One region of the Enterobacter sp. Taxon_8 genome, then DNA from elsewhere that is predicted to be linked to it. Evidence: predicted binding sites of a transcription regulator. Region 1 holds the regulator's gene; the other holds the start of a gene.
What was found. The regulator Fur, encoded in region 1, represses iron uptake genes when iron is present. The targets are predictions, from matches to a motif close to ATAATAATGAGAACNACTATCAA.
Positions count from the first base shown of each region.

Region 1 (8,020 bases):
CCCGCACTCTCTTCACCGCCGAAGCCGAAGCTGCCGTCGTGCAGACCGTCAACAAACCATTTGAAGCCCACCGGCACTTCCACCAGCTTGCGGCCCAGCGCCTCAACCACGCGGTCGATCATCGCCGAGGAAACCAGCGTTTTACCGACAGCCACCTCTTTGCCCCACTGCGGACGGTGCTGGAACAGATAGTTAATTGCGACCGCAAGATAGTGATTCGGGTTCATCAGCCCGGCAGGGGTGACGATACCGTGACGGTCATAATCGGGGTCGTTAGCAAACGCCAGATCGAATTTATCACGCAGCGCCAGCAGGCCCGCCATCGCGCACTCGGAGGAGCAGTCCATACGGATCGCGCCGTCTTTGTCCAGATGCATAAAGCGGAAGGTCTGATCGACGTGATCGTTCACGATGGTCAGATCCAGCTTGTAGTGCTCGGCGATACGTTTCCAGTATTCGATACCGGAGCCGCCCAGCGGATCCACGCCCAGCTTGAGGCCGGCTTTCTGGATGGCCGCCATATCGACGATATCCGCCAGGCCTTCCACGAACGGCTGAACCAGATCCAGCTCTTTCACGTGGCCGGACGCCATGGCCGCATCCAGAGAGATGCGCTTCACGCCTTTCAGGTCATCAGCCAGCAGCGCGTTCGCGCGATCCTCCACCACTTTGGTGACGTTGGTATCTGCCGGGCCACCGTTAGGCGGGTTATATTTGATACCACCGTCTTCCGGCGGGTTGTGGGATGGCGTGATAACGATACCGTCAGCCAGCGCTCCACCTTTTTTGTTGTGCACCAGGATGGCGTTAGAGACCGCAGGCGTTGGGGTGAAGCCGTTGTTCTCCTGAACAATCACATCAACGCCGTTTGCCGCCAGCACTTCCACCACAGAGATGAACGCCGGTTCAGACAGGGCATGGGTATCTTTCCCCACGTAGCACGGACCGGTAACGCCGTTTTTAGCGCGCTCTTCCGCAATGGCCTGAGCAATGGCCAGAATGTGCGGTTCGTTAAAGCTATGGCGCGCCGCGCTGCCGCGGTGACCAGATGTACCAAACTTCACTGCGTGTTCTGCGTTGCCCACGACCGGCTTCAGCACGTAATACTGCGCGGTCAGCTGAGCGACGTTAATCAAATCGCTTTGTTGTGCAGGTTGGCCTGCACGGCTGTGATTTGCCATTACCGGGTCCTTCTGATGCAAGGGTTAAATTGTACCGCAAACCTTTTCAATCAATTCCGCCGGGAACTGCATGGACTGCATGATGTGTTCAATCATGCTGCACTTGCGGCCCGTATTGGTATTGGTGATCACCCAGTACGGGGTGCCAGGAACATGTTTGGGTTTGGTTTGATTGCCATTTTGCAGCAGCGTCTGCTCGTCGCCCGCGAAATAGACGCGAGTACGACCGTGCAGCGACTCGGTCGCTTCAGCAAACGCTTTGTTATCCAGTGAGTAAAGTGTAGACAGCACCAGCATAAAGCGGTTAACCGCCTTTTTCTGCTCCGCGTATTCATCGGAAAGGAGCAGCTCGCGCATCGCGCGCACTTTATCTTTTGCCGGCGTCACGGCAGGTTTTGCTTGTGCAACAACGCTTGGCTGAGACACGACATCTTTGGTGACTGGGGTAGCAGGCTGTGAAGCGGCGGAAATTTTAAGCATGCGCCGTAAAATGTCGGACGCGCTCTCCCCGATATGCCGCGTCTGGCTGGCAATATACTGATAGAGTTCGTCATCAACTTCGATTGTTTTCATCTTAATCCAGTGCGATATCTTATCTGAATACAAGTCATTGGGATTATAAGGTCAAATCCCAACAGCGGATAGCGTCAAACCAGGTTGGCGGCAAAAGTCAGATTAAACTGGAACCTTGCAGCCGGGCGGCAGAATGGTCAACATGATACCCTAACCTGACATACGTAAAAAAAGAACTTTGCCATGAAATTGAATACCCGAGCGCAAACTGCACAATCGCCGAACAATAATTCTCCCATCGTACTGGTTCACGGGCTTTTTGGCAGCCTGGATAACCTGGGCGTGCTGGCGCGCGATCTGGTTACTGACCACGATATTTTACAGGTCGATATGCGCAATCACGGTCTTTCCGGCCGTTCCGACGAGATGACCTACGCGGCAATGGCGCAGGATCTGCTGGATACGCTGGATGCCAACGACCTGCAAAAGGTGACCCTCATCGGGCATTCAATGGGTGGCAAAGCAGTGATGGCCCTGACGGCACTGGCCCCGGAGCGTATTAACGGCCTGATTGTAATTGATGTTGCGCCCGTGGATTACGACGTCCGCCGCCACGACGAAATTTTTGCCGCCATCAATGCGGTCACCGAAGCGGGCGTCGCGACTCGCCAACAGGCGGCTGCCGTCATGCGTGAGCATCTTGATGAAGAAGGCGTAGTCCAGTTCCTGCTGAAGTCGTTTGTTGACGGCCAATGGCGTTTTAACGTGCCGGTGCTCTGGAACCAGTACAACAACATCGTGGGCTGGGAAACCGTCCCCGCCTGGCCGCACCCTACCCTCTTTATTCGCGGCGGTAACTCTCCTTACGTTACCGACGCGTACCGCGACACGCTGCTGGCCCAATTCCCGCAGGCTCGCGCCCACGTGATTGCCGGTGCCGGACACTGGGTGCACGCAGAAAAACCCGATGCCGTGCTGCGCGCCATTCGCCGCTATCTCGCTGATACGACAAATTGATTAAAAAGAAAGCGACTGGAAGGCTGCGGGCTTCCAGTCGTTGGCGTGCCGTTTTTGGTGATGTATGATGGCGCGCTTATCGCCCGGGCATTAGCAGGGCGGCGTGTTTCCCCCGAAGTCTCAGAATCATGGCCAAAGAACAAACGGACCGTACGACACTAGATCTGTTCGCGAATGAGCGTCGCCCGGGACGACCGAAGACGAATCCGCTTTCGCGCGATGAACAGCTGCGTATCAATAAACGCAATCAGCTTAAACGCGATAAAAATCGCGGGCTTAAGCGTGTCGAACTGAAGCTTAACGCCGACGCCGTCGATGCGCTGAACGAGCTGGCTGACGCGCGAAATATCAGCCGCAGCGAGCTCATTGAAGAGATGTTAATCGCCCAGCTTGAGACGTTGCGCAGCCAGGCATAAGTCTGAAAATCCCCTTTATTACCCTTTTCATGTAGCACAGAGTGCAGTCCTGCGCGATAGCTGTTTCCGCAGGGTTGCCAGTTCTGCTATTATTGCCCTTATCCGTGGCCGAATTGCGCCACCATACTATTAAGTTTCAAGAGGTTATTTTACTCATGGCAATCATCGGCATTTTCTTTGGCAGTGATACCGGCAATACCGAAAATATCGCAAAAAACATTCAAAAACAGCTCGGTAAAGACGTTGCTGATGTGCATGACATTGCCAAGAGCAGCAAAGAAGATCTGGAAGGCTATGATATTCTGCTGCTGGGTATCCCAACCTGGTACTACGGTGAAGCCCAGTGCGACTGGGATGATTTCTTCCCGACGCTGGAAGAAGTGGACTTCAACGGTAAGCTAGTTGCCCTGTTTGGCTGCGGTGACCAGGAAGACTACGCTGAGTATTTCTGTGACGCGCTGGGTACCATCCGCGACATCATTGAGCCGAATGGCGCGGTTATCGTAGGCCACTGGCCGACCGCTGGTTACCACTTCGAAGCGTCTAAAGGCCTGGCCGATGACGATCATTTCGTGGGTCTGGCCATCGACGAAGACCGTCAGCCAGAACTGACCGCAGAGCGCGTTGAGAAATGGGTTAAGCAGATCCGTGAAGAACTGCACCTGGACGATATTCTTAACGCCTGATTTTTCTCGCGGCGCAACGGCGGTTGCGCCCGCGCACCAGGTCAAACCGATTAAATTAATTGCTACAATCTTTTAACTTTTTCGCCCAGACCTGTACAATGTCTCCCTGATAAAATGTGGTTTTCCATCGAGCAAGTTTGTTGGTGATACCCCATTTTTATAAGCATATTTTGCCTGAGACTTGCAGTTTTCATTTAGCCATGGCAGTTCTATAATGAGACGCATTATCCCAGGTGCATTTTCTGTCACTTCCTACAGAAGTGAATCGTTTAGCAACAGGACAGATTCCGCATGACTGACAACAATACCGCATTAAAGAAGGCTGGCCTGAAAGTTACGCTTCCTCGGTTAAAAATCCTCGAAGTGCTTCAGGGTCCAGACAATCACCATGTCAGTGCGGAAGACCTTTATAAACGTCTTATCGACATGGGTGAAGAGATTGGGCTGGCTACCGTCTATCGCGTGCTGAACCAGTTTGATGACGCGGGCATTGTCACCCGTCATAATTTCGAAGGCGGTAAATCTGTTTTCGAACTGACCCAGCAGCAGCACCACGATCATTTGATCTGCCTCGACTGCGGCAAGGTCATTGAATTCAGCGATGATTCCATCGAAGCGCGCCAGCGTGAAATCGCCGCGCGTCACGGTATCCGCCTGACCAACCACAGCCTGTATCTTTACGGTCACTGCGCTGAAGGCGACTGCCGCGAAGATGACCACGCGCACGACGCAAAATAATCAAGTGTTCATACTCTGAGCCAGCCGAAAGGTTGGCTTTTTTTTGCCAGAAAAAAGCCCGGTAAGCACCGCGCCACCGGGCGTAAAGCAACTTATTTATTATTGTTGCGTATCTCGTTCCAGATCTTATCGCAACGCTTGGCCACTTCCTGATCGTTACCGGTTTTACGCGCCTGGATACAGGCCTGGTAATCCATCACGCGGACATTCTCCCGCGTCGCAAACTGCTCATGCGCTTTCTCTTTCTTCAGCACGTTCAGCACGCTCTGACAGGCTTCAATTTTCTCCGGCGATCCTTCTGCTGTATTAATACAGGCGCTATAGGCCTCCTTCAGCCGGGAATCTTCTTTCGGTGCCTCACTCTGAGCACACGCCACCAGCCCTGATGCCAGCAACGCGACGATTACGATTTTTTTCATCATATGCAGTCTCCGGTCCGGCGGGATCTAACCCGCCGGAAGATTCATCAGAAGATAGTGAACGGTGCGATAACCATGAATTTCACGTCACGTTCATCCTGGAAGATGTTGCCGTAACCGCCCGCGTAGCTCGGGATATCGGAGTGGTTGTCATATTGAGTGAAGTGCAGTTTGAACATTGTACCTTTCGCGCGGCCATCCTGCAGGGTATAGATAGCATCGAGGCTGTAAGAAGACTCTTTCAGGCGATAGTTGGGATCGTAGTATGCGTCCGGAGTTGCCATATCGGCAGGTTTTGCATCCCAGGCGTAAGCGTAAGAAGCGCCCACCGCCCAGCCAGGCAGGTTCCAGTTTTTCAGGTCGTACATTGCGCCGAAGAAGACCGCTTTCTCGCCGTCGGCGTTGAAGTCTGAGCGGTTATCCCACCAGATATCAAGACGACCGTTGGATGAGGCATAGGTCGGGGTCATACGCTGCAGGAAGTAGCCCTGCTGCCCTTCCGCCTTCACCCATGTTCCTTCCAGACGTAAATCAACCTGACCGACCTTATAGCCGAAGGTTAGTGCCTGCAGCCACGCGGTGCCATCATAAATGTCATTGACGCCACCGTTGCTGACTTTGTCGCGCGTACCGTAGAACTGATAGCTGGTACTCAGCGGGCTACCCGCGACATCAAACTTATAGCTGGCCTTGGCAAAGTACTGATCGATATACCCTTGCGCCTGGCCAAATGCTGCTTCGAGAACCAGATCGTTTTTGAAGTCGTATTTCGCCCCCAGCGAGTGGAGATAATCGACTTTGGTTTTCTTATCGTTCTGGTAGAACTTGTCCATCTCGATGTGCCAGGGTGCTTTGTACTCGTTGGTCCACATATAGGAGAAGCTCAACGCACCCGCATCACCGTAGTCAAAGTTCGCCCCGGCTTCCGCACCCTGATAGGTACCCGGCATAAAACTCCAGTGCGGTGCTAACAGGGTCTGGCCAGTTGGCTGAATATAACCACCGCGCGCCCATACCGGACCGTATTTAAATTTTGCAGCGGCTTTGTACAGGCTGATGCCGCTCTTATCCCCGGACCAGTCTTCTTTATACGCTTTATTGCTGGAGGAGAAGGCAATTTCGTTCGGGTGGGCGCTGTCGCCGTTTTCCGCCATTTCAATCGCGGTAAACGCAGCAATATCCAGACCGAACATATCCGCGGCATAGCCTGACTGGAAGTCCAGGTTGGCGTTCCAGGTGGAATGAGAAAGGTTGGTTTTGTATTTGTCTTCGGTGACGTCTTTACGGTCACGTTCACGCTGCCAGTAATAGATACCGCCCGTGAGGGTAGAATCGTCGATGAAGCCCGCCGCTTTCGCCTCTGGTGTCACCACCAGGCCCGACATTGCTGTCACACCGGCAATAGCCAGCGCCAGCGCACTACGTTTGCCACTGAACGTACGCATAGATTATTCCTCTTTGACGAATTAAAACGCCTGAAACGGCGTAAATAAAAAAGACCAAATGGTCAGGGGTAGTTTTAAATACCCTCGAATTAACTACCGTCGTTAGGTTATTTTTCGCGACGCGAATTATCAATGCTTTTTAGCGGACAAAAGTCAGGATTATGACGAAGTGCACATAATCAGTAGTGCTTTGTAACATTTGCAGGGAGGCGAGGAATGGCGGGGAATTTTCAATTATTTCAGTGGCTAGACGAGAAACATCTTCCCTTTCTTATAACCTTTTTGTTTTTCCTAATGACACAAACTTTTTTTTGAAAAATAAGTAGCACCTCATTGACCTGATATTTTTATCACACCTTTTTAGGCCCTGGCTTAATACCCTGATCGTTAAATAAAAAAACGCCGCATAGTGCGGCGTTTGTCTCTCATTGACCAGACCAGCAATATTATTCGCCGATCTTCGTCCAGGTATCACGCAGACCTACGGTACGGTTAAATACCGGTTTTTCTGCCGTGCTGTGACGGCTGTCCAGGCAGAAGTAACCTTCACGTTCGAACTGGAACGCTTTGCCTGCTTCAGCGTTTTTCAGAGAAGGCTCCGCATAACCCTGCTTAATCACCAAAGATTCCGGGTTGATGGTCGCCAGGAAGTCTTCCGCAGCACCAGGGTTAGGCACGCTGAACAGACGATCGTACAGACGAATTTCTACCGGCAGCGCGTGGGATGCGCTCACCCAGTGGATAACGCCTTTCACCTTGCGGCCATCCGCAGGATCTTTGCTCAACGTTTCAGCATCATAAGAACAGAAGATGGTGGTGATATTCCCTTCTGCATCTTTCTCAACGCGCTCGGCTTTGATGACGTAGGCATTACGCAGACGCACTTCTTTACCCAGCACCAGACGCTTGTACTGCTTGTTGGCTTCTTCGCGGAAGTCGGCGCGGTCAATCCAGATCTCGCCGCTGAACGGCACGTCACGGCTTCCCATTTCCGGTTTGTTCGGATGGTTAGGCATGGAGACCAGCTCGCTTTCACCCTGCGGATAGTTTTCGATAACCAGTTTCACCGGATCGATAACCGCCATCGCGCGCGGAGCGTTTTCGTTGAGATCTTCGCGAATGCATGATTCAAGAGACGCCATCTCGATGGTGTTGTCCTGCTTGGTCACGCCGATACGTTTGCAGAACTCACGAATAGAGGCGGCAGTGTAACCACGACGACGCAGACCAGAAATGGTAGGCATACGTGGATCATCCCAGCCCTCAACGTGCTTGTCGGTCACCAGCAGGTTCAGCTTACGCTTGGACATCACGGTGTATTCCAGGTTCAGGCGAGAGAACTCGTACTGGCGCGGATGCACAGGAATGGTGATGTTATCCAGAACCCAGTCGTACAGACGACGGTTGTCCTGGAACTCCAGCGTACACAGGGAGTGCGTAATGCCTTCCAGCGCATCGCTGATGCAGTGGGTAAAGTCGTACATCGGGTAGATGCACCACTTGTTGCCGGTCTGGTGGTGTTCCGCAAACTTAATGCGGTACAGCACCGGATCGCGCATCACGATAAACGGAGACGCCATGTCGATTTTGGCACGCAGGCACGCT
Region 1 is NZ_CM177989.1:3,254,507-3,262,526, forward strand. Features, by position in the region: gene pgm (phosphoglucomutase (alpha-D-glucose-1,6-bisphosphate-dependent)) at 1-1,181, opposite strand, end outside; gene seqA (replication initiation negative regulator SeqA) at 1,206-1,754, opposite strand; gene ybfF (esterase) at 1,938-2,711, shown strand; gene ybfE (LexA regulated protein) at 2,840-3,127, shown strand; gene fldA (flavodoxin FldA) at 3,283-3,813, shown strand; gene fur (ferric iron uptake transcriptional regulator) at 4,105-4,551, shown strand; gene chiQ (ChiQ/YbfN family lipoprotein) at 4,644-4,970, opposite strand; gene chiP (chitoporin ChiP) at 5,018-6,415, opposite strand; gene glnS (glutamine--tRNA ligase) at 6,862-8,020, opposite strand, start outside.

Region 2 (8,020 bases), 2.0 Mb from region 1:
CTCACTGACGTCATAAGCGGCGATGCGGATCTGCTCCACCAGCACAACTTCGTCACGCACTGGGTCAAAGGGTAGCAAGACTGCCGCATGCCCGCGCTCAAAAATTTCGCGTCTGATTTCGCCGCTCATTTCACCGTTGAACAGGCGATGCCTGAAACGGTAAAGATCCATTGAAAAAAAACCGCTATAAAGCGTTTCTCGTGCAATAATTTCTACATCGTTTTTGGCGAATGTCACGGGCAACTTTTCTGGTTTTTGCATGAGTCGAGTCCTGGTAGCAATGGTGATGAAATTGTGAATTTCAAGGCTGTTTGGCTGCCGTTTGTAAGGCTATATGGTAGATTGGTGCAAATTACCGCCAGATGGCACGTAACGCCAACCTTTTGGTGTGGATGATTCTGTTAGAATCGGCAATTATTTTTTAATTAGATCAGCGCTAATACTGCTTCACAACAAGGAATGCAAATGAAGAAATTGCTCCCCATCCTTATCGGCCTGAGCCTGACGGGCTTCAGTGCAATGAGCCAGGCGGAAAACCTGTTACAGGTCTACCAGCAGGCACGTCTGGGCAACCCTGATTTACGTAAATCAGCGGCCGATCGTGATGCTGCGTTTGAAAAGATTAACGAAGCTCGTAGCCCCTTGCTGCCACAGTTAGGTTTAGGTGCAGATTATACCTACAGCAACGGTTTCCGCGACGCTAACGGCGTAAACTCCAATGCTACCAGCGCCTCACTGCAATTAACACAGACGCTGTTTGATATGTCCAAATGGCGTGCCCTGACCCTGCAGGAAAAGAGCGCAGGCATCCAGGATGTGACCTATCAGACCGACCAGCAGACGCTGATCCTGAATACTGCCACGGCGTACTTCAACGTGCTGAGCGCGATTGACGCACTCTCCTACACCGAAGCGCAGAAACAGGCCATTTACCGTCAGTTAGATCAAACCACCCAGCGCTTCAACGTGGGCCTGGTCGCGATCACCGACGTGCAGAACGCCCGTTCACAGTACGACACCGTGCTGGCTAACGAAGTGACCGCGCGTAACAACCTCGACAACGCGCTGGAATCCCTGCGTCAGGTCACCGGCAATTACTATCCTGAGCTGGCCTCCCTGAACGTCGACAGCTTCAAAACGGATAAGCCGCAGGCCGTTAACGCCCTGCTGAAAGAGGCGGAAAACCGCAACCTGACGCTGCTGCAGGCGCGTTTGAGCCAGGACCTGGCCCGCGAGCAAATTCGTCAGGCGCAGGACGGCCATCTGCCAACCCTGAGCCTGAGCGCGTCTACCGGTGTCTCTGATACAACCTACAGCGGCTCTAAAACCAATACGTCCCAGTATGACGACAGCAATATGGGCCAGAACAAGGTGGGCCTGAGCTTCTCCCTGCCGCTGTATCAGGGCGGTCAGGTCAACTCCCAGGTGAAACAGGCGCAGTACAACTTTGTTGGCGCGAGCGAGCAGCTGGAAAGCGCCCACCGCAACGTGGTGCAGACCGTGCGTTCCTCCTTCAACAACGTGAACGCCTCAATCAGCAGCATCAACGCCTATAAACAGGCCGTTGTGTCTGCACAGAGCTCCCTGGACGCGATGGAAGCAGGTTACTCGGTCGGTACACGTACTATTGTGGACGTGCTCGATGCGACCACCACGCTGTACAACGCGAAACAGCAGCTCTCCAGCGCGCGTTACCAGTACCTGATTAACCAGCTGAACATCAAACAGGCTCTGGGTACGCTGAACGAGCAAGACCTGCAGATGCTGAACAGCGCGTTGGGCAAACCGGTCTCCACCTCTCCGGACAGCGTTGCACCGGAGAACCCGGAGCAGGTTGCCGCGGTTGATAACTTCAACGCTAACGGCACTACCCCTACTGCACAGCCTGCTGCCTCGCGAACCACAGCGCCTGCCAGCAAGAGCAATAATCCGTTCCGTAACTAAGAGTGTCATCAGGCCTACTGCGGCCTGATGCCTTCACTCCAGCCCTCTTCCACAGGGAGAGGGCGCATCTGAATCACATCCGAACGTAAGTCAACGTAAAGATCCCCCTGATTCCGCCCCTCTTCGCTTCATTTTCAACCACTCATCCTCTATCCTGAGCGTTATTACCACTGGGTCCTGGAAGACAAAGATGAAACGGACAAAAACGATCAATCACGCGTCGTTCCGCAAGAGCTGGAACGCGCGTCACCTCACCCCTGTTGCGCTGGCGGTCACGGCTGTCTTTATGCTGGCAGGCTGTGAGAAAAATGACGAAACGGTTTCGCTGTATCAAAACGCGGACGACTGCTCTGCCGCAACCGGCAAAGCCGCCGAATGTAAAACGGCTTACACCAGCGCGCTGAAAGAAGCGGAACGTACCGCGCCGAAATATGCCTCACGCGAAGACTGCGTGGCGGAGTTTGGTGAAGGTCAGTGCCAGCAGGCACCGGCTCAGGCAGGCACCGCACCTGAAAATCAGGCGCAGGCGCAGTCCAGCGGCAGCTTCTGGATGCCGCTGATGGCAGGCTACATGATGGGCCGCCTGATGGGCGGTGGTGCAGGCTACCAGCAGCAGCCGCTGTTTAGCTCGAAAAACCCGGCCAGCCCGGCTTACGGTCAATATACCGATGCCAGCGGCAAAGGCTACGGCGCAGCGACCCCTGGCCGCACCGTGACCGTACCGAAAACGGCGATGGCGCCGAAGCCTGCGACCACCAGCACCATCACCCGTGGCGGGTTCGGTGAGTCTGTGGCGAAGCAGACCAGCATGCAGCGCAGCGCGACAGGCACCTCCTCTACTCGCTCAATGGGCGGCTGATCATGGAACGAGTCAGTATCACCGAGCGCCCGGACTGGCGCGAAAAAGCCACCGAGTACGGTTTTAACTTCCACACCATGTACGGCGAGCCGTACTGGTGTGAAGACGCCTATTACAAGCTCACGCTGGCCCAGGTTGAGAAGCTGGAAGAGGTAACGGCCGAGCTGCACCAGATGTGCCTGAAGGTGGTGGAAAAAGTCATCGACAGCGACGAGCTGATGGCAAAGTTCCGCATTCCGAAGCACACCTGGGGCTTTGTGCGCCAGTCGTGGAAAACGAATCAACCTTCGCTTTACTCTCGCCTGGATCTGGCATGGGACGGCAAAGGGGAGCCTAAGCTGCTGGAAAACAACGCCGATACCCCAACGTCCCTGTACGAAGCGGCGTTCTTTCAGTGGATCTGGCTGGAAGACCAGGCCAATGCCGGAAACCTGCCGGAAGGCAGCGACCAGTTCAACAGCCTGCAGGAAAAGCTGATCGAGCGCTTCGCCGAGCTGCGCGAGCAGTTTGGCTTCAACCTGCTGCATCTCGCCTGCTGCCGCGACACGGAAGAAGACCGTGGCACGGTTCAGTATCTGCAGGATTGCGCCGCTGAAGCGGAGGTCGCGACCGAGTTCCTCTATATCGAGGATATCGGCCTGGGTGAAAAAGGTCAGTTCACGGACATGCAGGACCAGGTGATCAGCAACCTGTTCAAGCTCTACCCGTGGGAATACATGCTGCGCGAGATGTTCTCCACCAAGCTGGAAGATGCTGGCGTGCGCTGGCTTGAGCCGGCCTGGAAGAGCATTATCTCCAACAAAGCCCTGCTGCCGATGCTGTGGGAGATGTTCCCGAACCATCCGAACCTGCTGCCGGCGTACTTTGCAGAAGATAATTACCCGCAAATGGAGAAGTACGTCGTTAAGCCGATCTTCTCCCGCGAAGGCGCGAACGTGTCGATTATCGAAAACGGCAAGACGCTGGAAGCGGTTGAAGGGCCGTACGGCGAAGAAGGGATGATCGTCCAGGAGTTCTATCAACTTCCAAAATTTGGCGACAGCTATACGCTGATTGGCAGTTGGCTCATCAACGATCAGCCTGCCGGAATTGGCATTCGCGAAGATCGCGCGCTGATCACGCAGGATCTGTCGCGGTTCTATCCGCACATTTTCGTGGAGTAAGACTGCGGCCTGATGCCCTCACCCCAGCCCTCTCCCACAGGGAGAGGGTGGAAAGACTAAAAACGGCAACCTGAAGTTGCCGTTTTGCTTTTATTATCCCACCTGCACCGACAGCATACTCAAACTGCCCATCTCAATACCGTCGACCGGGATCGTAACCGGCTCCTGACCATCCCACGCGCCAAGTACGTACAGCAGCGGCAGGAAGTGCTCCGGCGTCGGGTTAGAAAGCGAACCGCCCTCATGATCCAGATAGTTCACCAGCGGATGCGCCTCAGCCGGCCCCTGCCAGGTCAGGTTCGCTTTAACGTAGTCGTTAAAGGCGGTCGCCCACGGGTACGGCGTGTTCTCACCGTGCCAGCGTGCGGTACGCAGGTTATGCACCACGTTGCCGCTCGCCACCAGCATGATGCCTTCATCACGCAGGGTCGCCATCTTGCGGCCCATCTCCAGATGCCAGGCGGCCTTTTGGGTGCTGTCGATGCTCAACTGCACCATCGGGATATCCGCATCAGGATACATTTTAATAAGCACGCCCCAGGAGCCGTGGTCAAAGCCCCAGGCTTCTTTATCCAGCGTCACAGGGACAGACGCCAGCAAATCCACCAGCCTTTGTGCAAGCTCAGGCGAGCCGGGGGCCGGATAATGCGTGTCGTATAGCGCCTGCGGGAAGCCGCCAAAATCATGAATGGTTTTTGGCGCTTCCATGGCGGTCACGCCCGTCCCACGGGTAAACCAGTGCGCAGATACCACCACGATCGCTTTCGGACGCGGTAGCGTCTCGCCCAGATGACGCCAGGCGCGGGTATAGACGTTGTCTTCCAGAACGTTCATAGGGCTACCGTGGCCTAAAAACAGGGCTGGCATACGTGAAGAAGTCATGGTGATATCCTTACGGAAGGTGTCAATTTAATGGTGCTACATTACGCGCAATCCGGCAAAGATGAACGCAGATAAGCGTGAAGATCATCATCAGGAAATTTGAATGTAAGGAATGTGTAAAGCCGGGTTTTCCCCCTCGCTTTGCCAGAAATGAATCATTTATATTAATGAGAATCATTATCATAAGGAGCAATGCATGTCAGTCCCTCTGATCCTGACCATACTGGCGGGCGCCGCGACCTTCATCGGCGCGATCCTCGGCGTGCTCGGCCAAAAGCCCTCTAACCGCGTACTGGCCTTCTCACTGGGCTTTGCTGCCGGGATCATGTTGCTCATCTCCCTGATGGAAATGCTCCCTGCCGCGCTGGGCACGGAAGGCATGTCTCCGCTGCTGGGCTACGGCATGTTTGTCTTTGGCCTGCTGGGGTACTTTGCCCTCGATCGAATGCTGCCGCACGCCCATCCGCAGGATTTAATGCAGAAAAACGTGACGCCCATGCCGCGCAATATCAAGCGTACCGCCGTGCTGTTAACGCTTGGCATCAGCCTGCATAACTTCCCGGAAGGGGTCGCCACCTACGTGACGGCCAGCAGCAATCTTGAGATGGGCTTTGGCATCGCGCTGGCGGTCGCCTTACACAATATTCCTGAAGGACTGGCCGTCGCTGGACCCGTGTATGCCGCAACGGGATCGAAACGCACCGCTGTGTTCTGGGCGGGTATTTCCGGGATGGCCGAAATCCTTGGCGGCGTGCTGGCCTGGCTCATCCTCGGTAGCCTGGTCTCTCCGGTAGTGATGGCAGCGATTATGGCAGCGGTAGCCGGGATCATGGTTGCGCTTTCGGTGGATGAACTGATGCCGCTGGCGAAGGAGATCGATCCTAACAACAACCCCAGCTATGGCGTGCTGTGCGGAATGTCGGTGATGGGATTAAGTCTGGTTCTGCTGCAGACCGCAGGAATCGGGTAAAAAAACGCCGGGACATCCCGGCGTTTTTATTATCAGCTGGCTTTGCGCTCGTGCGCCTGGCGATACTCGACCAGATCTTCAATCGTGACCACCGGCATGTTGTGCAGACGGGCAAAGGTGATGCACTCCGGCGCGCGCGCCATGGTGCCGTCATCGTTAGTCAGCTCACACAGCACACCGGCAGGTTTGAAGCCCGCCAGCGTCACCAGGTCGATCGTCGCTTCGGTGTGACCGCCGCGGGTCAACACGCCGCCCGCCTGCGCGCGCAGCGGGAAGACGTGGCCTGGACGGTGCAGATCGGATGGCTTCGCATCATCAGCAATGGCGGCACGTACGGTAGTCAGACGGTCAGCCGCAGACACACCGGTGGTCACGCCATGCGCCGCTTCAATGGTCACGGTAAAACCGGTACCAAAGGCGCTGGTGTTGTTTTCGACCATCATCGGCAGCTCGAGCTGCTTACGACGATCTTCGGTAATACACAGGCATACGATGCCGCTGCCGTGACGGATGGTCAGCGCCATCTGTTCAACGGTCATGTTTTCGGCGGCGAAAATCATGTCGCCTTCGTTTTCACGGTTTTCATCGTCAAGCACCATCACACCGCGGCCTTCGCGCAGTGCATCCAGTGCATGTTCAACACGTTGAGTTGAAGTGCCAAAAGAGGAAAGTAGCGTCTGATTCATGGTAAAAAAACCTCATTAACATTATGGTTACCAGAATCAGGGCAGTCTTAGGAGCGCCGTATAAGCGGCAAAAAGATAACGTGAGCGGGCCCATGCCCGACTTGATCGTTACTCTCTCCCATCCGGACTCTAACCGTCGGCCCCGGAATTACACCGGATCTGCTGACCTTTGAGTTTTCACCCAAAGCGCTCGCGGGCTTTCAGCGTCACGCTGATTTACCGCCGGTGGGGAATTTCGCCCCGCCCTGAGAATAAGCGAGATAACTATAACGCTATTGATTATCCTGGGCAATGCATAAGCATCAAACAATTTTGTTTACCCCGGGCATGACGCGCTACAATGGACACTAACACCTTTCCATCAAGGGAAACGACAATGATTGACCCGAAAAAAATTGAGCAGATCGCGCGTCAGGTTCATGAATCTATGCCAAAAGGCATTCGTGAATTTGGTGATGACGTAGAAAAGAAAATCCGCCAGACGCTGCAGGCGCAGTTGGTTCGCCTTGATTTAGTCAGTCGCGAAGAGTTTGACGTGCAGACCCAGGTTCTGCTGCGCACCCGCGAGAAGCTGGCGCTGCTGGAACAGCGTCTGACCGAGCTGGAAAACCGCAATGCGCCGGAAGAAGTGAAGCCGGCACCGGCCATTCCGCCGGTGGATGATCAGGAGTAAGTGCGGCCTGATGCCCTCACCCCAGCCCTCTCCCACAGGGAGAGGGTGAAAAAAAACGGGCCAACTGGCCCGTTTTTTTTACTGACTGTCTTTCTGGATCTTCTTGATGATGTTGGTGGTGGAACACCCGTCCTCAAAGTTGAGCACCATCACCTCGCCGCCGTTGGCCCAAACCTCTTCGCTGCCCGCGATTTGCTCCGGCTTGTAATCCCCGCCTTTTACCAGCAGGTCCGGCAGAATACCGGCAATCAGGCGCTGCGGGGTATCTTCTTCAAACGACACCACCCAGTCCACCGCTTCCAGCGCGCCGAGCACAATCATACGCTGCTCGAGCGGGTTCACCGGACGCGTTTCACCCTTCAGGCGTTTCGTCGAGGCATCGCTGTTGACCGCCACAATCAGGCGATCGCCCAGCTTGCGCGCATTCGCCAGATAAGAAACGTGGCCAGCGTGCAGAATGTCGAACACGCCGTTGGTCATCACCACCTTTTCCCCACGCTTGCGCGCGGCGGCGACGGCCATCTTCAGCTCGTCTTCGGTCATGACGCCAAAACCGGTATCCGCGCGACCACGCACCGCGTTTTCCAGCTCGATTGGCGAAACGGTTGAGGTCCCGAGTTTACCCACGACCACGCCCGCCGCGGCGTTAGCGAAGTAGCACGCTTCTTCCAGAGAATTACCCGCTGCCAGCGTCGCCGCCAGAACGCCGATCACCGTGTCACCGGCACCGGTCACGTCGTACACTTCCTGCGCCTGTGTTGGCATATGCAGCGGCGCTTTGCCCGGCTGCAGCAGCGTCATCCCCTGCTCGGAGCGGGTCACCAGAAGCGCAGATAATTCGAA
Region 2 is NZ_CM177989.1:662,335-670,354, reverse strand. Features, by position in the region: gene nudF (ADP-ribose diphosphatase) at 1-261, opposite strand, end outside; gene tolC (outer membrane channel protein TolC) at 466-1,944, shown strand; gene AC4IBF_RS03230 (DUF1190 family protein) at 2,135-2,803, shown strand; gene AC4IBF_RS03225 (glutathionylspermidine synthase family protein) at 2,806-3,966, shown strand; gene ygiD (4,5-DOPA-extradiol-dioxygenase) at 4,060-4,848, opposite strand; gene zupT (zinc transporter ZupT) at 5,045-5,818, shown strand; gene ribB (3,4-dihydroxy-2-butanone-4-phosphate synthase) at 5,851-6,504, opposite strand; FMN riboswitch at 6,611-6,761, opposite strand; gene ubiK (ubiquinone biosynthesis accessory factor UbiK) at 6,881-7,177, shown strand; gene hldE (bifunctional D-glycero-beta-D-manno-heptose-7-phosphate kinase/D-glycero-beta-D-manno-heptose 1-phosphate adenylyltransferase HldE) at 7,256-8,020, opposite strand, start outside.
Region 2: a site for Fur is predicted at 5,010-5,032, ahead of zupT (zinc transporter ZupT). Genes of this name have one in related genera too.